3 regions of the Streptomyces sp. NPDC037013 genome follow, and region 1 is predicted to be linked to each of the others. Evidence: riboswitches for the same ligand, from Rfam matches in the RefSeq annotation. Region 1 holds a riboswitch; each other region holds the start of a gene.
The links. A riboswitch is a leader RNA that binds a small molecule or an ion and turns the genes downstream of it on or off. The one in region 1 is predicted to bind cobalamin.
Positions count from the first base shown of each region.

Region 2: it holds a riboswitch for cobalamin, as region 1 does, so the genes downstream of both, ACZ7DY_RS18540 (energy-coupling factor ABC transporter permease) here and metE (5-methyltetrahydropteroyltriglutamate--homocysteine S-methyltransferase) in region 1, are expected to answer to the same signal.
Region 3: it holds a riboswitch for cobalamin, as region 1 does, so the genes downstream of both, ACZ7DY_RS08840 (ribonucleoside-diphosphate reductase subunit alpha) here and metE (5-methyltetrahydropteroyltriglutamate--homocysteine S-methyltransferase) in region 1, are expected to answer to the same signal.

Region 1 is NZ_JBVJRV010000001.1:930,140-937,207, forward strand. It holds gene ACZ7DY_RS03965 (discoidin domain-containing protein) at 1-255, shown strand, start outside; gene ACZ7DY_RS03970 (DinB family protein) at 348-842, shown strand; gene ACZ7DY_RS03975 (hypothetical protein) at 901-1,302, opposite strand; gene metE (5-methyltetrahydropteroyltriglutamate--homocysteine S-methyltransferase) at 1,447-3,765, opposite strand; cobalamin riboswitch at 3,928-4,149, opposite strand; gene ACZ7DY_RS03985 (hypothetical protein) at 4,172-4,969, opposite strand; gene ACZ7DY_RS03990 (hypothetical protein) at 5,122-6,348, opposite strand; gene ACZ7DY_RS03995 (GNAT family N-acetyltransferase) at 6,472-6,975, opposite strand; gene ACZ7DY_RS04000 (LLM class flavin-dependent oxidoreductase) at 7,067-7,068, shown strand, end outside.
Region 2 is NZ_JBVJRV010000004.1:878,668-885,735, forward strand. It holds gene ACZ7DY_RS18530 (PTS sugar transporter subunit IIAB) at 208-984, shown strand; gene ACZ7DY_RS18535 (PTS ascorbate transporter subunit IIC) at 1,015-2,583, shown strand; cobalamin riboswitch at 2,693-2,876, shown strand; gene ACZ7DY_RS18540 (energy-coupling factor ABC transporter permease) at 2,907-3,617, shown strand; gene ACZ7DY_RS18545 (energy-coupling factor ABC transporter substrate-binding protein) at 3,617-4,039, shown strand; gene cbiQ (cobalt ECF transporter T component CbiQ) at 4,046-4,795, shown strand; gene ACZ7DY_RS18555 (energy-coupling factor ABC transporter ATP-binding protein) at 4,792-5,700, shown strand; gene ACZ7DY_RS18560 (endo alpha-1,4 polygalactosaminidase) at 5,754-6,578, opposite strand; gene ACZ7DY_RS18565 (SGNH/GDSL hydrolase family protein) at 6,727-7,068, opposite strand, start outside.
Region 3 is NZ_JBVJRV010000002.1:837,526-844,593, reverse strand. It holds gene ACZ7DY_RS08855 (DUF3311 domain-containing protein) at 1-39, shown strand, start outside; gene mctP (monocarboxylate uptake permease MctP) at 60-1,676, shown strand; gene ACZ7DY_RS08845 (GNAT family N-acetyltransferase) at 1,762-2,265, shown strand; cobalamin riboswitch at 2,327-2,449, shown strand; gene ACZ7DY_RS08840 (ribonucleoside-diphosphate reductase subunit alpha) at 2,581-4,992, shown strand; gene ACZ7DY_RS08835 (ribonucleotide-diphosphate reductase subunit beta) at 4,992-6,014, shown strand; gene ACZ7DY_RS08830 (bifunctional albaflavenone monooxygenase/terpene synthase) at 6,093-7,068, opposite strand, start outside.

The sequences.
Region 1 (7,068 bases):
ACGGGGTGGGTCCCGGACGCCGCGACCGGCCGGCTGACGACGGACCTGGCAAAGCCCGTCCAGGTCAGGAAGGTCACCCCCACCTGGACCGACACAAAACCCACCGCCCACACCGTGGAACTCTCCCTCGACGGCCACCACTGGCACCGGGCGAAGGCGGACGACACACGACTCGCGCGGTACGTACGGGTGACGGTGCGCGGCGAAGCGGACGCGAAGAAGCACCCGGGAATCGCCGAACTGACGGTGAACTGACGCCGAGCGGTGGGGGGAGCGGAGGGAGCTGGGCCGCTCCCTCCGCTCGCCCTCGCGGCGTTGTCAGACCCGGCTGTTACGTTCCGGGCATGATGAAGCGCGTGCCGTACACCGGCGGTGAGAAAGAGAGCCTGCACGTCAGCCTCGACCGACACCGTGACGTGGTCTCGTGGAAGCTGGAGGGTCTGGACGACGCCGCGCTGCGGCGGCCGATGACACCCTCGGGGACGAGTCTGCTGGGCCTGGTCAAGCATCTGGCGGCCGTCGAGTACGGCTGGTTCTGCACGGCGTTCGGCCGGGAGACCGAGCCGTTCTGGTTCGACCCCCTCACCGACGACGACATGGCGGCGGCCCCCGGCGAGACGACCGCTCAGATCGTCGAGTTCTACGCGCGGGCCAGAGCCGCCGCGGACGCGGTCATCGATGAGCTGGACCTCGACGCCCTGGGGACGTCCTGGGACGGCAAGACGGTCTCCATGCGCTGGGTGCTGATCCACATGATCGAGGAAACCGCCCGGCACGCGGGGCACATGGACATCGTCCGCGAACTCATCGACGGTGCCGCGGGCGATCACCCCGGTCGGTGATCACCGTGCCGTCGCTCCGGCGCCGGGGCACCCGCCGCGCCCCCGGGAGGCGGGGTCCTCAACGGGCGTGGCCCAGCGGGCACATCGTCTCGTCGCCGCGCTGCCAGTGCCGGGCGCAGTAGGGGACGTCGCACTCGGCGCAGAAACCGGCGTCGCCCTTGAGGCCGGCCGTCTGGACGCGCGCGAAAGTGCGGGGATAGCGGAAGGCTCTTCGGTAACGCTCGGCGTCTTCGGCGGAGATGTTCTCACCCACGCCGTTCGTGTGGTCCTCGCTCTCCACGGTGAACCACCAGAGGGTGGGGCTCCTCGACGAGGCGTAGGCGGCTCGGCGCACCGCGTCCCAGCGCGGCTGGCTGACGGGATCCGTGCCGGGCGGGGTGAATTCCAGGTGCGCGACACGGGTCTTGCACACCGTGCAGGCCACGTACAGGACGAAGAGGAGCGAGGGGGCTTGCTTCATGGCGGTGGGCCTTGTAGGTGGCGCGGACTCTGCGATCGACGGAACGCATCTTTGCACAGTGCAACCCGGAAGAGAGCGGGAAGGGAAAGGGACGTGTGGCGGGGGGCGAAGGCAAGCCCCCCGCCGGGCGGACCATGCGGGCCGTCAGGACGCGGACAGCTCCTCGCGGACTGTCCTGGCCGCCGCGACCAGGTTCTCCAGGGACGAGCGGGTCTCCGGCCAGCCGCGCGTCTTCAGGCCGCAGTCCGGGTTGACCCACAGCCGGTCGGCGGGGATCGCTTCAAGCCCCGTGCGCAGGAGGGCCGCCGCCTCCTCGACGCTCGGCACGCGCGGGGAGTGGATGTCGTACACGCCGGGCCCGGCCTCGCGCGGATAGCCGTGGGCGGCGAGTTCGCGGGCGACCTGCATGTGTGAGCGGGCCGCCTCCAGGCTGATGACGTCGGCGTCGAGGTCGTCGATGGCCCGGACGATGTCGCCGAACTCGGCGTAGCACATGTGCGTGTGGATCTGCGTGTCCGGACGCACCCCGCTCGTGGTGAGGCGGAACGCCTCCGTGGCCCACGCCAGGTAGGCGGCACGGTCGGCGGCGCGCAGCGGCAGCGTCTCGCGCAGCGCCGGCTCGTCGACCTGGATGACCGACGTACCGGCCGCCTCCAGCTCCACGACCTCCTCGCGCAGGGCGAGGGCGACCTGCCGCGCGGTGTCGGCGAGCGGCTGGTCGTCGCGGACGAAGGACCAGGCGAGCATGGTGACCGGCCCGGTCAGCATGCCCTTGACGGGACGGACGGTGAGGGACTGCGCGTACGTGGTCCAGCGCACCGTCATCGGCTCCGGCCGCGCGATGTCGCCGGCGAGGATCGGCGGCCGCACGTAGCGGGTGCCGTACGACTGGACCCAGCCGTGCTGCGTGGCGAGGTAGCCGGTGAGCTGCTCGGCGAAGTACTGCACCATGTCGTTCCGCTCGGGTTCACCGTGCACCAGGACGTCGATGCCCGCCTTCTCCTGGAAGGAGATGACCTCCCGGATCTCGGCCCTGATGCGCTCCTCGTACCCCGCCTCGTCGATCCGTCCGGCCCTCAGGTCGGCGCGGGCCGACCGCACTTCTCCGGTCTGCGGGAAGGAGCCGATGGTCGTCGTCGGCAGCAACGGCAGGCCGAGGCCCGCGCGTTGGGCAGCCGCCCGCTCGGCGTACGGCTGGGCGCGGTGGACGTCGGCCCGCGTGACGGCCGCGGCGCGGGCGCGCACCGCCGGGTCGCGGGTGATGGGGGAGTTGGCGCGGGACGCCAGGTCGGCGCGGTTCGCGGCGAGCCGGGCGGAGATCGTGTCGGTGCCGCGCGCGAGGCCCTGGGCGAGGGTGACGATCTCCGCGGTCTTCTGGCGGGCGAAGGCGAGCCAGCGCAGGATCTGCGGCTCGATGTCCCGTTCGAGGGCGGCGTCGATGGGGACGTGCAGGAGGGAGCAGGAGGCGGCGACGTCGACCCGGCCGGCCAGGCCGAGCAGGGTGCCGAGCGTGGCCAGGGACTTCTCCAGGTCGTTGACCCAGATGTTGCGGCCGTCGACGACACCGGCGACCAGCCGCTTCCCGGGCACTCCGCCGACGGCGGCGAGCGCGTCGAGGTTGGCGGCGGCCGGCCCCGTGAAGTCGAGGGCGAGTCCGTCGACCGGCGCCTTGGTGAGCACGGGAAGGGCGTCGCCGAGCCGGTCGAAGTACGAGGCGACCAGGAGCTTGGGCCGGTCGGTGAGGGCACCCAGGTCGCGGTAGGCGCGGGCCACGGCGTTCAGTTCGGCGGGAGTCCGGTCCTGGACGAGGGCGGGCTCGTCCAGCTGCACCCATGTGGCGCCGGCCGCGTGCAGGTCGGCGAGGACTTCGGCGTAGACCGGGAGCAGCCGGTCGAGGAGCGTCAGCGGATCGAAGTCGGCGGGCACCCCGGGCGCGGGCTTGGCCAGCAGGAGGTAGGTGACCGGTCCGACGAGGACGGGCCGCGCGGTCAGCCCCAGCGCGTGGGCCTCCGCGAACTCGGCGACCTGCTTGGAGGAGTCCGCCGTGAACACGGTGCCAGGACCCAACTCGGGCACGAGGTAGTGGTAGTTGGTGTCGAACCACTTCGTCATCTCCAGCGGCGCCACGTCCTGGGTGCCGCGAGCCATCGCGAAGTAGCCGTCCAGCGGGTCCGCTTCGACGGCGTGACGGTGGCGTTCGGGAACCGCGCCGACCATGACGGTCGTGTCCAGGACGTGGTCGTAGTACGAGAAGTCGCCGGTCGGGACCTCGTCGATCCCGGCGTCGGCCAGTTCGCGCCAGTTCGAACGGCGGAGCTCGGCGGCGGCGTCCCGGAGGGCGTCCGCGGTGACACGGCCCTTCCAGTAACCCTCGATCGCCTTCTTGAGTTCGCGGTTCCGGCCCTGGCGGGGGTAGCCGTACACGGTGGCCCGTGCTGCCGCGGCTGCGGGCTTGGTGGTCACGGAGATCTCCTTCGCGAGATGAATCCCTGAGATCCCGGCGACGGGACGCGAGCGCGAAGGGTGACGCACCTGACGGGACCGGATCGCGCGTTGGCGCGGACGCCCGTCTGGTATGCACGCCGACCCGCCCACGAGGTCACCGGGATATCCGCGCACGAGTGGTTCGCGCACGGACAGCGGGCAGGTCTTCGGACTCGCGGGCGCGTCCTCGTGAAGGAGGACCCCTACTGGCCGTCGCTTCCCAGGACCGGTCGTGCGGTCCCAGTGCGTGTGACGGCGGTCGTTCCCGCTCACCGCTGCGGGGCAGTCCCGGATTTCCACCGGGTTCCCTCTTGCGACGCTCCCGCCTGGCGGGCGGGGCGAACCAGCTGCGTCGATCACCTTACGGGGCCGTCCGCGAAATCGGCTACTCCCCGCACTCCCGGGCCCGCCGCCCGGCGCCGCTGATCAGGTCGACGCGCTGCCCCGCCCCTTCCTTGAGGACGTAGAGGGTGCCGTCGGTGGGGGACCAGTCGCGGGGGGCGAGGAAGACGCGGTCACCGGAGACGTGGAAGAGGCGCAGGCCCGCGTATTCGTACGCGTACTGGCTGCCCTTGTCGGTGACGCGCCGGAAGCAACTGCCGCCGCCCCGGATCATCAGGTCCTTCTCGCTGAAGACGACCACTGCGGGAAAGCCGTCGCGCAGGGTCCGCTCGGTGAGTTCCGCGCGGCCCCGGCCCGCGATGGCCGCGTACGACGACACGGCCCAGAACAGCGAGAGCACGCAGATGAAGAGGGTGAGCCCCCAGAGCCGCAGGTCCCGGCGATCACGGGTACGGGCGTACGCGCTGAGCGAGAACCCGCCGATCGCGGAGAGCGGCAGCACCAGGTCGAACAGCCAGGGGCTGAGCGGATACAGCGGGGTGAGGGCGACGGGCACCGTCCAGGCGTGGCGCAGGACCCGAACGGCACGGGCGAGCCGTTCCGGTTCACCCGCGGCCCGGCGCAGCAGCCCGAGCACGCCGAGCGCGACGCCCGCCGCGAGCCAGGCGGGAAGGTAGAGGGCGCTGACGCTGCGCAACAGGTAGTCGCTGGTGGAGAGGTGGAATACGGTGTCGCGCAGCCCGAGCGCCTTGGTCTCCGCGTCGGTGCTCGCCCAGCCGAAGTAGAAGAGCACCGCGGTCAGCAGGGTGACCAGGGATCCGATGGCTCCGACGACCTCCATCCAGCTGATCCGGGGTTCGGCGGGGTCGGGGGGAGACGGTGGGGGTGACGGGTCCGGCGGGTCCGGTGGGTCCGGCGGGGGTGGTGGGGACGCGGGCTCCGGGTCGGGGTCGGGGTCGGGTTCAGGGCCAGGCTCAGGGGCCGGGGGTTCGCTCATCGGAAGAGTACGGTCGTCGCACCGGGGGAGCGGTGGGGCCGGGCGGTCGGGGACGCGAACGAGGACGAGGTCGTGGGCGAGCCGGAACCGGAGCCGGACGGCGACCGTGGGACACCGCTCCAATCGAGGGTGAACGCGGCCCGCGCGGCGATCCTGACGCCGCTCTTCGTCACGAGCGTCACGTCGATCGCCGTCGGGCGTCGGCCGCCGAATCCGTCCGGCCCCGGAAGGTCGACGGCGACGGTCCCGTCCTTGCAGCACAACACCCTTTTGTCCAGGCCGTCGAAGGGCTTCAGGACGATCGGGGCGGTCAGTTCCGGCGCACGCAGCTCCACGGTCGCCGGGGCGTCGGGCCACGTGCCGTGGAAGCCGGCCGTGTCGCCCGGAGTGACGCTGAGGCGCGTGGCGGCGATCTTGTTGGGGCAGGCCGCACTGCCCGGCGGTGCGGAGCGCAGCACCACTCGCTCGTCGCGGTGCCGCTGGTAGTAGGCGACGAAGCGTCGCAGGACGGCGTACGCGTCACCGTCCTTGCACAGGTACTCGGCGTTCGCGGGCCGGTAACCGCTCGCACGCAGGCCCGCTTCCGCTTTGATCGCGATGGCGAGTCCGTCGGCCTCGCCCTGCGCGGCCTTGCAGATACCGGCGAGGCCCTCGATGACCTTCCAGGAGGCCGGACTCGCCGAGTTCCCATTCCCCTTGTCGGCGGCGGTCGCGCTGCTGTAGGCCTCCCGGCACTCGCCTCGCTGGAGCAGGTCGTACAGACTGTCGGGCTCGAACAGGTCGTCGACGTTGGGTGACTTGGGCCCCCATGGCAGCCAGGCGGGCACCTCTCCGCCTCCGTGCTCCCCGCCACCGCCATCGCCGCCGGCCCGGGTGCCGTCGCGGTCGCGGTTCCGGTCCCCGTCGCTGCCACCGGTCTGCCACTCACCGCCTGCCGTACCGCCCGTCGTACCGTGCGTCGTTCCGCCCGACGTGCCGGCTGTGGTGCCGCCCGTCGTGGTGGTGGTGCCGGGCGCGGTCCCGGGGCCGACGCCTCCGGTGTCCGTCCCCGCGCTCGTACCGCTCTCCAGGGAACCGCCGCCGCTTCCGCCGCCCCGCGCGCCGCCATCGAGGGACCCGACACCTCGAATCCCGAAGAACAGGCCCAGCACGAGAACGAACCCGACGACGGCGAAGACCCATACCGGCACCCGCGCGGAAGCCGGACCGAAGCGAACAGCCATGACGCAACCCCCGTTTCGCCTCCTTCCATGATGCTGCCGAGAGGGGGTGCCCGGCATGCGTTTGCGTCGGAAGGCGGGGATTCCGGAGGCGGGGATTTGGCAGACCGGGGTCGTGTCACGGATTCACGGCTTCCAGTACAGCGCCGGGTCGGGGTGGTCGACGAAGCCCAGGTCCCGGTAGAGCGGCTCACCTTGGGACGACGCGTACAGGTCCACGCGGGAGGCCTCCCGTTCGTGGAACCAGTCGAGTAGGGCCCGCATGATCGCGCGGCTGTGGCCGCGCCGCCGGTACGCGGGGTCGGTGACCACGCCGATCACATGGCCGACGCGGCCGTTGCGGTTGTGCGGGCCGGGGAACCACTGGTCGACGGTGCCGATGCCGCAGGCGGCGAGGCCGTCCTCGCCGTCCACGACGAGGATGCGTGCGGAGTCGGCGGTCAGCCGGTCCCGCAGGACCAAGGTGAGGTTCCGGCGCCAGTCGTCCTGGCCCGGCGCGGGGTTGAAGTAGTCGCCGCCGAGTGTCTCGAAGAGCAGTGCCCGCAGGCGTACGAGTTCGGGGAGGTCGGCCTCCACGGCCTGGCGGACTTCGGTGCGGAGGAGGGTGGGTCGTCCGGTGGGCTGGATCATGCGGATCAGCCTCATGTAAGGGCCTTGTGCATCACAACCCTTACACGAGAAAGCTGTTGATCGCGGACGGACGGCGCGGTAGGAAGACGGCAT
Region 2 (7,068 bases), on a different contig from region 1:
CCGGTCGTGGCCTGAGGCCTCCGCGGGTCTTCGCGGTGCCAGTCGTGTCGGGCCCGCTCCGTCTGCCGTGGCCGCACCGTGGCTGGCGCAGTCCTACCTCCGGCCGCCGCGGGCCCAACCGCCGCTGCGGCCATCCACCGTCGTCCCGTCACTCTTTCCGGGGGCCTTCCGCGTGGCTCCGCCCGGCCGTCGGCGAGAATCATGTGCATGGCAACGCTGAGCGAGATCCTCCCCGCGGAAGCCGTGCTCCTCGACGCCCCGGCGGCCGACTGGCGCGCGGCCGTGCGGCACGCCGGTGACCTGATGGTCGCGACGGGCGCCGCCACCGACACGTACACGACGGAAATGATCGGCAACATCCGGGACAACGGGCCCTACGTCGTCATCGCCCCCGGACTCGCCCTCGCCCACGCCAGACCCTCGCCCGCCGTCCTGCGCACCGGCATGTCCTGGGTGCGCCTCGCGGACCCGGTGGAGTTCGGGCACGACACCAACGACCCCGTCGACCTGGTCGTCGGCCTCGCCGCCCAGGACGCCGCCGAGCACACCGCGGCGATGGGCGCCCTCGCCCGGCTGCTCGCCGACCCGGACACGGCGTGCGCCCTGCGCGAGGCGGCGACCCCGCGCGCCGTGCACGCGCTCCTCACCGGCGGGGGAGTGCGGCCGGACACGCGCCACGAGCCGGCGAGCGGCGGCGACCCGCACAGGATTCTGACCGTCTGCGGCAACGGCGTCGGCACGAGCATCTTCCTCAAGCAGACCGTCGAAGGCGTCCTGGACCACTGGGGATGGAGCCGGTACGTCACCGTCGAGGCGACCGACACCATCTCCGCCAAGGGCCGGGCCAAGGAGGCGGTCGCCATCCTCACCTCGCGGGAGATCGCCGCGACCCTCGGTGACGTGGGCATCCCGGTGAAGATCATCGAAGACTTCACCAGCGCGGCCGAGGCCGACCGCGTGCTCCGGGACACCTACGACGTCTGACGGCCCGCCCCCGGGCAAGGAGAACCCACCATGGACGTGCTCGTGTCGATCGCCGAGTTCCTCGTCGACGAGATCCTCAGCCAACCCGCCTACCTCATCGGCCTCATCACGGCCGTGGGCCTGATCGCCCTGAGGAAGACCACCGGGCAAATCGTCGGGGGAGCCATCAAGGCGACCCTCGGCTTCCTGCTGATCGGCGCGGGCGCCACCCTCGTCGTCGGCGCCCTCGCCCCGCTCGGCGAGATGATCCAGGGCTCCACCGGGGCACACGGCGTGATCCCCACCAACGAGGCGATCGTCGGCATCGCGCAGAAGGAGTACGGATCGCGCGTCGCGTGGCTGATGATCCTCGGCTTCGCCGTCAGCCTGGCCCTCGCCCGCTTCACCCCGCTGCGCTACGTCTTCCTGACCGGCCACCACATCCTGTTCATGGCGACGCTGCTGACGATGGTCCCGGCCGTCGCGGGCCGGCCGTCGTGGGCCGTGGTCCTCGTCGGTGGCGTCCTGCTCGGCATCCTGCTGGTGGCCCTGCCCGCCTTCGCGCACCCCTGGACCAAGCGCGTCACCGGCGACGACAACGTGGCGATCGGCCACTTCGGGACGGCCGGTTACATCGCGGCCGGCGCGACCGGGCAACTGGTGGGCCGCCGCAGCCGCAGCACCGAGGAGATGAACCTCCCCGAAGGCCTGCGTTTCCTGCGCGACTCGATGGTGGCGACCGCCCTGTCGATGGTCCTGATCTACCTGATCATGTCGCTGGTCTTCCTCGGCAAGGCGGGCAAGGAGGCGGCGTTCAAGGCCTTCGGCGAGGACGGCGCGCCGGGCGCGAGCGGCGTCGGCGACTACGTCATGCAGTCGGTCATGCAGGGCCTGCAGTTCGGCATCGCCGTCGCCGTGATCCTCTTCGGCGTCCGCACGATCCTCGGCGAACTCGTCCCGGCCTTCCAGGGCATCGCCCGGAAACTGGTGCCCGGCGCGGTGCCCTCCCTCGACGCGCCCATTGTCTTCCCCTATGCACAGAACGCCGTCCTGGTCGGCTTCGTCTCCAGCTTCGCCGGCGGCCTCGCAGGGCTCGGCCTGCTCGCCTGGATCTTCCATCCGGCCTTCGGGCTCGCCCTCGTCCTGCCCGGCCTCGTCCCGCACTTCTTCACCGGTGGTGCGGCGGGCGTCTACGGCAACGCGACCGGCGGCCGGCGCGGCGCCGCCGCGGGCGCCTTCGTCAACGGCCTCCTCATCACCTTCCTGCCCGCCCTGCTCCTGAAGGTCCTCGGCGCCTTCGGCAAGGAGAACACCACCTTCGGCGACGCCGATTTCGGCTGGTTCGGCACCCTCATCGGCCATGCGGCCAAGACGGGCGAAACCACTGGAATCCTCCTGATGCTGCTGATCGGCGCCGCCCTCCTGCTCGGCGCCGTGGTCTTCCAGAAGCGGGTCGTGGAGACCGGCTGGGACCCCGGAGCCCATCGCGACGCCCTGCTCCCCGCCGAGGGTGCCCACACTCCGCCGACAGCCCCCGGTTCCGCCGGACGACCGGTCGCGTATGCGAAGATCCGGCCACCGCGCGGCGCGCCCAAGCCGCCCCCGCCGCCGCCCCGGTGACCCCACCAGCCACACATAGCCCCTGAACAGGGGCGTACGCGGTGGTACGCGCGCACACGTACGACACCACCGCACCCCGCGCACAAGTTGTCAGCGGATCAGTTGCGCACTAATGTCGCCACGCCTTGGTGCACGGGAAATCCGGTGTGATGCCGGTGCGGCCCTCGCCACTGTGATCGGGAAGTCCGGCTCCAGCCCTCGCGGCAGCCACTGGGTGCACACGCACCCGGGAAGGCGGAGTCCGGTCGGTACGACCCGTCAGCCAGGAGACCGGCCAAGGCGCGTTGTCCATCCACGAGGTGCTGGAGAGGGTCTGCCGAGCCATGCACATAGCCGAGGGTTTCCTCCCACCGGCGCACGCGATCGCCTGGGGCGTAGCGTCCGCGCCGTTCGTCGTCCACGGAGTCCGCTCCCTGACCCGTGAAGTCAAGGAACACCCGGAGAGCACCCTGCTCCTCGGCGCCTCCGGGGCCTTCACATTCGTCCTTTCCGCCCTGAAGATCCCGTCCGTGACGGGCAGTTGCTCGCACCCGACGGGCACCGGCCTCGGAGCGATCCTGTTCCGGCCGCCGATCATGACGGTGCTCGGCACCATCACCCTGCTCTTCCAGGCGCTGCTGCTCGCCCACGGCGGACTCACCACCCTGGGCGCCAACGTCTTCTCGATGGCGATCGTCGGACCCTGGGCCGGATACGCGGTCTACCGGCTCCTCAAGCGGTTCGACGTGCCGCTCATGGCCGCCGTCTTCTTCGGGGCCTTCGTCGCCGACCTGTCCACGTACTGCGTCACCAGCGTCCAGCTGGCGCTGGCCTTCCCCGACCCGAGCAGCGGTTTCCTCGGCGCGCTGGGGAAGTTCGGCGGCATCTTCGCCGTCACGCAGGTCCCGCTCGCGGTCAGCGAGGGGCTCCTCACCGTCCTGGTGATGCGGCTGCTCGTGCAGTCCAGCAAGGGTGAGCTCACCCGGCTCGGCGTGCTCCTGCAGAGCAAGCAGGCCGGGACGACGACCAAGACGGAGACGGGGGCCAGCGCCTGATGAGCCGGAACGCGAAGATCAACACCCTGCTGCTCGTCATCGTCGCCGCGCTCGCGGTGCTGCCCCTCGCCCTGGGGCTCGGAGACGACAAGAAGGAGCCGTTCACCGGCTCCGACGCACAGGCCGAGACGGCGATCACCGAGAACGAACCGGACTACAAGCCCTGGTTCTCGCCGCTGTACGAACCCCCTTCGGGGGAGATCGAATCGGCCCTCTTCGCCCTGCAGGCGGCCCTCGGCGCGGGCGTGCTCGCGTACTACTTCGGGCTGCGCAAGGGCCGCCGCCAGGGCGCGGAGCAGGCGCGCGCCGAGGACGCGGGCACGGCACAGGCGACGGCCGAACGCACCGACGGTGCCGTCGAGCGGACGGTCGCCACGCCGGCCGGCGCCGAGGGCGGCCGGCCCGAGACCGAGCAGGTCTGAGGCGGCGTGCTGCCCATCGACGCGGCGGCGCACAGCAGTCGCTGGCGCCGCCGTCACCCCGTGGACAAAGCCGTGCTCGGACTCGGCCTCACGGTCCTCGCCATCTCCCTGCCGCCCTGGCCGGGCGCCGCGCTGGTCATGCTCGCCGCGCTCGTCCTGCTCCTTGGGCCGGCGGGCGTGCCGCCCCGCAAACTGTGGCGCGCCTACCGCGTGCCGCTCGGCTTCTGCGTGACCGGCGCCCTCACCCTGCTCGTCCAACTCGGCGGCCCCGACGGGTTCGTGACGCTCGCCGACGGCGGACCGGCACGCGCCGGAGGCCTGCTCCTTCGGACCTCCGCGGCCTCACTCGGCGTGCTCCTCTTCGCCTTCACCACGCCGATGTCGGACCTGCTGCCCCGCCTGGTGAAAGCGGGCGTGCCCGCGCCGGTCGTGGACGTGGCGCTCGTCACGTACCGGATGAGCTTCCTGCTCCTGGACTCCATGAGCCGCATCAGGCAGGCGCAGGCCGCCCGCCTCGGCCACACCACCCGTGCCGCCACCTGGCGCTCGCTCGCCGGTCTCGGCGCCACCGCGTTCGTGCGGGCCTTCGACCGGGCGAGCCGGCTCCAGGCCGGCCTCGCGGGCCGCGGCTACGACGGGACGCTGCGGGTGCTCGTGCCCGACGCCCGGATCTCGCGGCCCTTCGTGGCGGCCGGCGCGGCCCTGCTCGTGGGCCTGGTCGCCCTCACCCTCGTACTGGAAAGGTTCCTGCCATGACCGAGCCGACGGCTCTGCGCGAGCCGGGCGCCCGCGGCGGGCCGCACGGGCCCATGGTCGCCCTCCGGGACGCGTCCTACGCGTACGAGGACGGCCCTACCGTGCTCAGCGGCCTGGACTTCGACGTCGTCGAGGGCCGCGCCCTCGCCCTGCTGGGCCGCAACGGCAGCGGCAAGACGACCCTGATGCGGCTGCTCAGCGGTGGACTGCGGCCCGCCGCGGGCAGATTGACGGTCGACCGCGTCCCCGTGACGTACGACCGCAAGGGCCTGACCCGGCTGCGCACCACCGTCCAGCTGGTCGTCCAGGACCCGGACGACCAGCTCTTCGCCGCCTCCGTCGAACAGGACGTCTCCTTCGGCCCGCTCAACCTCGGCCTGCCCGACCCCGAGGTGCGCGCCCGGGTCGCCGAGGCGCTCGCGGCGCTCGACATCGAGCCGCTCGCCGACCGGCCCACCCATCTGCTCTCCTACGGCCAGCGCAAGCGGACCGCCATCGCCGGAGCCGTGGCGATGCGCCCCCGCGTGCTCATCCTCGACGAGCCGACCGCGGGACTCGACCCCGACGGGCAGGAGCGCCTCCTCGCCACGCTGGGGGAGCTGCGGGAGGCGGGGACGACCGTCGTGATGGCGACCCACGACGTGGACCTGGCACTGCGCTGGGCCGACGACGCGGCGCTGCTCACCCCCTCGGGGGTGCGGACCGGGCCGGTCGCGGACATGCTCGGCCGACGGGACCTGCTGGCGCAGGCCGGTCTGCACCTGCCGTGGGGGATCGCCGTCGCGGAACTCCTGCGCACGCAGGCCCTGCCGGGCGCCACGGGCGAAACCCCGCGGACCGCGGAGGAGCTGGCCGCCCTGGTGGCCGGGCCCGGCGCGCACACGGGCGGGGCGCGCGAGGCCTGACCGGGGCGTCGCGCCGGCGCACGTCGCCGGCGCGGCCCGCCCCGCCGGGCCCCTCAGCAGTGCCGGTACACGTGACCGTCCTCACCGGCGGGCCGGACATCGCGGTCGCGCAACGTGAGGGACAGCTTCCCGCCCCAGGCGCGGCAGGCGGCGTCGAAGTCCTTCGGCACGTACTCGATGTCGAAGACCTTGCCGTCGTAGGCGGACGCGTAGTCGGAGCACTCCTTGTACTGCGCGCACTCCTCGGTCACCGCGAAGTCGAAGCCGATCCGCTTGCGTCGGTCCAGCAAATCGGTGGTGTTCTTCTGCGCGATGGCGAGCCCCCGCTGGTGCGCGCGTCGGGCGAGGAGCCGGGCGAACGCCGCCGCATCGTCGGGGGTGAGCAGGCCGTCGGAGCGCTCGTAGGAGTCGAGGTTGTCGGGCTCCACCGCGTCGAAGCCCGCCTCGGCGCAGCCGTCGATCCACTTGCCGACGATCTTCGCGAGCGCCGCGCGCTTCTCGCGGGTGGAGATGTCGAGCAGGGGCTCGTGCCAGTCCTCGTCGACGACGGGCCTGCCCTCCTCGTCGCGCAGGATCAGCGTGCGGTGCTCGCGCTGCCACCAGCGCGCCGCCTCCTTGCCCGGCTGGGCCTGGAAGGCGTTGACGTAACAGATGTTGTAGAGCCCGGGGACGGGGTCGGCGGTGCGGTCGCGTGAGACGGCGCGCACCTTCGACGGCGGCTTGTACGCGCCGCCCAGCTGGTAGTCGAAGGCGGCGTCGACGGGAGGCTGCCGGACATCGCGCTCGGGATGACCGGAGCCACCGGAGCCACCGGGCCCGCCGGAACAGCCGGCGAGAAGGGCGAGGAGCAGGGCGCCGGCCAGCGCGGTCCGCCTCATGGCCGCAGGCCGCGCGGCGGCTCCTTCGTCCGTCCGCGCGGAGCGGTCCACGCCGTTCCTGTTGCCGTTCATGCTGGTACGCCACTTGATCCCGGTCACCCGACAAGGATCGCAGCCCCCGGACCCGGGCCGCGCGGCGGGCGTCAGGTCAGGCCAGGTCGAGGACCTCGGCGGTCCGTGCGGCCATCCCGGCCTCGCCGGCGGCGTTGGGGTGCACGGGCACGAAGTTCGTGCCGGACACGACCGGTTCGATCCAGCGCCGGTCCGCCGGACGGCAGGCGTCGTGCGCGTCGGACGCGGCGGCCATGTCGACGAAGGTGGCGCCGGTCTCGGCGGCCGCCCGCCGCGCCGCGCCGTTCAAGTGGGCCTGCAGATCACGGAGGTAGGGCACGTCGCCCTCCGCGATCGGCAGCTTGGGGAAGCAGCCGGGAACGGCTTTCGCCGGGGTGATCCACGGGTAGCCGAGGATCGCGACCCGGGCCTTCGGCGA
Region 3 (7,068 bases), on a different contig from region 1:
CGCAAGGCCGAGCGGGTCCAGGGGGGTGCCGGACAGTGACCACACTCGCATCGGGCGGCGTGAACGGCGTCGCCCTCGGGGTCTTCATCTTCTTCTTCCTCGCGGTCACGGTCATGGGCTTCCTCGCCGCCCACTGGCGCAAGGCCGAGAACGAGCAGAGCCTGGACGAATGGGGCCTGGGCGGACGGTCGTTCGGCACCTGGGTCACCTGGTTCCTGCTCGGCGGCGACCTGTACACCGCGTACACCTTCGTGGCCGTCCCCGCGGCGATCTACGCGGCGGGCGCGGCCGGCTTCTTCGCCGTGCCGTACACGATCCTCGTCTACCCGCTCATCTTCACCTTCCTGCCGCGCCTGTGGTCGGTCTCGCACAAGCACGGCTATGTGACCACCTCCGACTTCGTGCGCGGCCGCTTCGGCTCCAAGGGCCTGTCCCTGGCGGTCGCGGTCACCGGCATCCTCGCCACGATGCCGTACATCGCGCTCCAACTGGTCGGCATCCAGGCCGTCCTCGACGTCATGGGCATCGGCGGCGGCCCCGACACCAACTGGTTCATCAAGGACCTGCCGCTGCTGATCGCCTTCGCGGTGCTCGCCGCGTACACCTACTCCTCGGGGCTGCGCGCGCCCGCGCTGATCGCGTTCGTGAAGGACGGGCTGATCTACCTCGTCATCGCCGTCGCGATCATCTACATCCCGATCAAGCTGGGCGGTTTCGACGACATCTTCGCCAAGGCCGGCGACGCGTTCGGCGTGGTCAACGAGAAGACCGGCAAGCCGCGCGGCGCGCTCGCGCCACCCGAGGCCGGTCAGTGGACGTACGCGACCCTGGCGCTCGGCTCCGCTCTCGCGCTCTTCATGTACCCGCACTCGATCACGGCGACGCTCTCCTCCAAGAGCCGCGACGTCATCCGCCGCAACACCACGATCCTGCCCCTGTACTCGCTGATGCTCGGCCTGCTCGCGCTGCTCGGCTTCATGGCGATCGCGGCCGGGGTCAAGGTCGACAACGGCCAACTGGCGATCCCGCAGCTCTTCGAGGACATGTTCCCCGACTGGTTCACCGGCGTCGCCTTCGCGGCGATCGGCATCGGCGCGCTCGTGCCGGCCGCCATCATGTCGATCGCGGCCGCGAACCTCTTCACCCGCAACATCTACAAGGACTTCATCAAGCCGGACGCGACGCCCGAGCAGGAGACCAAGGTCTCCAAGCTGGTCTCGCTCCTGGTGAAGGTGGGCGCCCTCGCCTTCGTCCTCACCATGGACAAGACCGTCGCGATCAACTTCCAGCTGCTCGGCGGCATCTGGATCCTGCAGACCATGCCCGCGCTGGTCGGCGGCCTGTTCACCCGGTGGTTCCACCGCTGGGCGCTGCTGGCCGGCTGGGCGGTCGGCATGGTCTACGGGACGGTCGCCGCGTACGGCGTCGCCTCGCCGACCCAGAAGCACTTCGGCGGCTCGTCGGACGAGATCCCCGGCATCGGCGAGATCGGCTACATCGGCCTGACCGCGTTCATCCTGAACGTGCTCGTGACCGTGGTCCTCACCTTCGTCCTGAAGGCGCTGAAGGCCCCCGAGGGCGTCGACGAGACGTCCCCGGAGGACTACACGGCGGACGCCGGCGACCCCGGTGTCGTACAGGAGCTGCCGAAGGCCACCGCGGGCTCCGGGCACTGACCCGCCCCCACAACCGCACCGCATCCGACAAGGGCCGCCGGAAAACCGGCGGCCCTTCGTCGTCTCCTGTTGCACACTGCGGCGCATGGACATCACGATCAGGCGGGCGAGGCCCGAGGAGTACGGGGCCGTGGGCGACCTCACCGCGCAGGCCTATCTCGACGACGGACACCTGGACTTCGGGACCGAGGACCCCTACCTGCCCGTGCTGCGGGACGTGGCCGGACGCGCGGCGCACGCCGAGATCCTGGTCGCCGTTGCGGACGACATGGCCGGGGAGCTGCTCGGCGGCGTGACCTTCGTGCCGGACGGCGGGCCCCTGGCGGACATCGCGCGGGACGGCGAGACCGAGATCCGCATGCTGGCGGTCGCGCACGCGGCGCGCGGCCGGGGCGTCGGCGAGCTCCTGGTGCGCTCGTGCGTCCAGCGGTCCAGGAACGCGGGCCGGAGCCGGCTCGTGCTCTCCTCCTCGCCCTCCATGCGCACCGCCCACCGGCTCTACGAACGCCTCGGCTTCCTGCGGACCCCGGAGCGCGACTGGTGCCCCCTCCCCGACCTGCCGCTGCGCACCTACGCCTTGACGCTCTAGACCCCACCTCCCTGACCCGACACAAGATGTGGGCCTGCTCCCGAAGCGCGACACAAGATGTATGCTCGTGCTCGCTGTCGCCGCAGGGGAATCCGGTGCAAGTCCGGAACTGTCCCGCAACGGTGGACGTGTACGCATTTGTCGTACGCGGAGTCCGAAGACCTGCCGGCAGCGCACCCGTGCCGTCCGGCCCGGGTGCCGACCGTCCGGGCCTCGTGGAATGGGCCGGTGGACGCGGTACGCCGCCCTGCCCGGGTGCGCCCGTGTGTGCCGACCCCTCCCCCAGGCCCAGAGCCGAGCGAGGGAGAGCTCCACGTGACCATCGCGCCTGCCGAACCTGCGTCAGCGCCGTCACCGACGACCGCCGAGGGCGCCGACGCGCCGGGGACCGCGCTGCTGCGCACCCTGACCGACCTCACCGCCGACCTCCCCGACGCCGACCCCGGGCGGGTCGCCGCCGCCGCGCTGCGGGGCCGGTCGGCGCGGGCCGACGAGGCGGAGCTGCGGACGCTCGCGACGGAGGCGGCCGCGGGGCTCATCTCCGAGGACCCGGCCTACTCCAAGCTCGCCGCCCGGCTGCTCTCCCTCTCCATCGCCGCCGAGGCCGCCACCCAGGGCGTGCGTTCCTTCACCGAGTCGATCGCGGTCGGCCGGCGCGAGGGCCTGATCGCCGACCGCACCGCCGCCTTCGTGACCTCGCACGCGGCCCGGCTCGACGCGCTCGTGGAGACCGCGCTCGCCGACGGCGCCGACTTCCGCTTCGGCTACTTCGGCCTGCGCACGCTGCACAGCCGCTATCTGCTGCGTCACCCCATCACCCGCCAGGTCATCGAGACCCCGCAGCACTTCATGCTGCGCGTCGCGAGCGGCCTGGCCGAGGACGACAGCACCCGCGCGCTCGACGAAGTCGCCGCGCTGTACGGCCTGATGAGCCGCCTGGACTACCTGCCGTCCTCGCCGACGCTCTTCAACTCCGGCACCCGCCACCCCCAGATGTCGTCCTGCTACCTCCTCGACTCCCCGCTGGACGAGCTGGACTCGATCTACGACCGCTACCACCAGGTGGCGCGGCTCTCCAAGCACGCGGGCGGCATCGGACTCTCGTACTCGCGCATCCGCTCCCGGGGCTCGCTGATCCGCGGCACCAACGGGCACTCCAACGGCATCGTGCCGTTCCTGAAGACGCTGGACGCCTCGGTCGCCGCGGTCAACCAGGGCGGGCGCCGCAAGGGCGCGGCCGCGGTCTACCTGGAGACCTGGCACTTCGACATCGAGGAGTTCCTGGAGCTGCGCGACAACACCGGTGAGGACGCGCGCCGCACCCACAACCTCAACCTCGCGCACTGGATCCCGGACGAGTTCATGCGCCGGGTCGCCGCCGACCAGGAGTGGTCGCTCTTCTCGCCCTCGGACGTGCCCGACCTGGTCGACCTGTGGGGCGAGGAGTTCGACGCCGCCTACCGGGCGGCGGAGGCCGCGGGGCTCGCCAAGAAGACCCTGCCGGCCCGCGAGCTGTACGGCCGCATGATGCGCACCCTCGCGCAGACCGGCAACGGCTGGATGACCTTCAAGGACGCCGCCAACCGCACCGCCAACCAGACCGCCGAGCCCGGCCACACCGTGCACTCGTCGAACCTGTGCACGGAGATCCTGGAGGTCACGGACGACGGCGAGACCGCGGTCTGCAACCTCGGCTCGGTCAACCTCGGCGCCTTCGTGCGGGACGGGGACATCGACTGGGAGCGGCTCGACGAGGCCGTCCGCACCGCGGTGACCTTCCTCGACCGCGTCGTCGACATCAACTTCTACCCGACCGAGCAGGCCGGGCGCTCCAACGCCAAGTGGCGCCCGGTGGGGCTCGGCGCGATGGGGCTGCAGGACGTCTTCTTCCAGCTGAAGCTGCCCTTCGACGCCCCTGAGGCGCGCGCGCTCTCCACCCGGATCGCCGAGCGGATCATGCTCGCCGCGTACGAGGCCTCCGCCGACCTCGCCGAGCGCAACGGCCCCCTGCCCGCCTGGGAGAAGACCCGCACCGCGCGCGGGGTGCTGCACCCCGACCACTACGGCGTGCAATTGACGTGGCCCGAGCGGTGGGCGGCGCTGCGGGAACGTATCGCCACCACCGGGATGCGCAACTCGCTGCTGCTCGCCATCGCGCCGACCGCGACCATCGCGTCCATCGCGGGCGTCTACGAGTGCATCGAGCCGCAGGTCTCCAACCTCTTCAAGCGCGAGACGCTGTCCGGTGAGTTCCTCCAGGTCAACGCCTACCTGGTGGAGGAGTTGAAGCGGCTCGGCATGTGGGACGCGCAGACCCGCGAGGCACTGCGCGAGGCCAACGGCTCGGTCCAGGGCCTCGATTGGATCCCCGAGGACGTCCGCGCGCTGTACCGCACCGCGTGGGAGCTCCCGCAGCGCGGCCTGATCGACATGGCCGCCGCCCGCACCCCGTTCCTCGACCAGGCGCAGTCGCTCAACCTCTTCCTGGAGACACCGACCATCGGCAAGCTCTCCTCGATGTACGCGTACGCCTGGCAGCAGGGCCTGAAGACCACGTACTACCTGCGCTCGCGCCCCGCGACGCGCATCGCCCGCGCGGCCGGCGGCTCGAACACCGCGACCGCCGCACCCGCGCCCGAGACCGTCCCCGTCCCCGCCCAGGCCACGGCCGAAGAAGCCGTCGCCTGCTCCCTGGAAAACCCCGAGTCCTGCGAGGCCTGCCAGTAATGAGCACCACCACGAACAGCGCGAAGAACCTCCTCGACCCGGGCTTCGAGCTGACCCTGCGCCCCATGCGCTACCCGGACTTCTACGAGCGCTACCGGGACGCGATCAAGAACACCTGGACCGTCGAGGAGGTCGACCTCCACTCGGACGTCGCCGACCTGGCGAAGCTGACGCCCGAGGAGCAGCACCTGATCGGCCGCCTCGTCGCGTTCTTCGCGACCGGTGACTCGATCGTCTCCAACAACCTCGTGCTGACGCTCTACAAGCACATCAACTCCCCCGAGGCGCGGCTGTATCTGAGCCGGCAGCTCTTCGAGGAGGCCGTGCACGTCCAGTTCTATCTGACGCTGCTCGACACCTACCTGCCCGATCCACAGGACCGGGCGGCCGCCTTCGACGCGGTCGAGGAGATCCCCTCCATCCGCGAGAAGGCCCAGTTCTGCTTCAAGTGGATGGACTCGGTCGAGAAGCTGGACCGTCTGGAGACGCGCTCCGACCGCCGCCGCTTCCTGCTGAACCTGATCTGCTTCGCCGCCTGCATCGAGGGGCTCTTCTTCTACGGTGCCTTCGCCTACGTCTACTGGTTCCGCAGCCGCGGCCTCCTGCACGGCCTTGCGACCGGCACCAACTGGGTGTTCCGCGACGAGACGATGCACATGAGCTTCGCCTTCGACGTGGTCGACACCGTCCGCAAGGAGGAGCCGGACCTGTTCGACGACGCCTTGCAGCAGCAGGTCACGGACATGCTCAAGGAGGCCGTCGAGGCCGAGCTGCAGTTCGCCCGCGATCTGTGTGGCGACGGCCTGCCGGGCATGAACACCGACTCGATGCGCGACTACCTGCAGTGCGTCGCCGACCAGCGCCTGCAGCGCCTCGGCTTCGCGCCGGTCTACGGCTCGGAGAACCCCTTCTCCTTCATGGAGCTGCAGGGCGTCCAGGAGCTGACCAACTTCTTCGAGCGGCGGCCTTCCGCGTACCAGGTGGCGGTCGAGGGGTCGGTCTCCTTCGACGACGAGTTCTAGCCTGGCGCGCCCCTGGCCGGGGTGTCCGGGATGTGCCCGCCCCGTCCGCGCGCCGGCGGGGTGGGCACAGCTCTCCGCTCAGCGCGGCCGGGCCCGCAGGACGAGCCGCCGGGGGTGCAGGGTGATGCCGACGCGGGTTCCGGTGTCGGTCTCCGCGACCGGCTCCAGCCGCCACTTCGGGGTCACCGTCGCCAGGATCAGGGCGAGTTCGGCCAGGCTGAAGTGGTCGCCGGGGCACTTACGGTTGCCGACGCCGAACGGCATCATCGCGAACTCCGGTACGTCCGCGGCGCGTTCCGGATTCCAGCGGTCCGGGTCGAACTCGAGGTTCCGCTCGAAGGAACGCGGGTCGCGCTGCATCGCGTAGACGCTGTAGACGATGTCCGCGTCCGCCGGAATCGAATAGCCGCCCAGTTCGGTTTCGGCCACCGACCGGCGGGTGAATATCCAGGCCGCCGGTCGTATACGCATCGCCTCGGTGACGACATTGCGGGTGTGCGGCAGGTCCTTCAGATCGGCGAATGTGATCGCCCGATCCGGGGCCACGGAATTTACCTCTTCAACCAACCGCCTTTCCTGATCCGGGTGTTCGGTGAGCAGATGGAACGTCCACGCCAGCGTCGACGCCACATTCTCCGCGCCCGCCACGACGAGGGAAACGACGTTGTCGTGGATCTCCTGGTCGGCTATGGGCTCGCCGGTTTCGTCCCTGGCCCGCAGCAATTCGGCGAGCAGGTCGTCCGGACCACCGGGCCCGGCCGCGCGGCGTTCCGCGATGATCTCGTCGACGAGCGTGTGCAGGTCGGCGAGGGCGCGCTCGAAGCGCCGGTTGGCGGGGGTCGGCACGCGGTACAGCGGACCGACCGAGAGGATCATCCGGCGGTAGAGCCCCTCGAACACGGTGTGCAGCGAGTCGGCGATGAGGTCGGCCTTCTCGCCGATCGAGTCGACCTCCAGGAGCGAGCGCGAGACGATGCGCACGGCGGTGCGGAACATCTCCGCGCTGACGTCGACCGTGGCGCCCGGCTCCCACCGGGCCGCCGTGGCGCGCGCC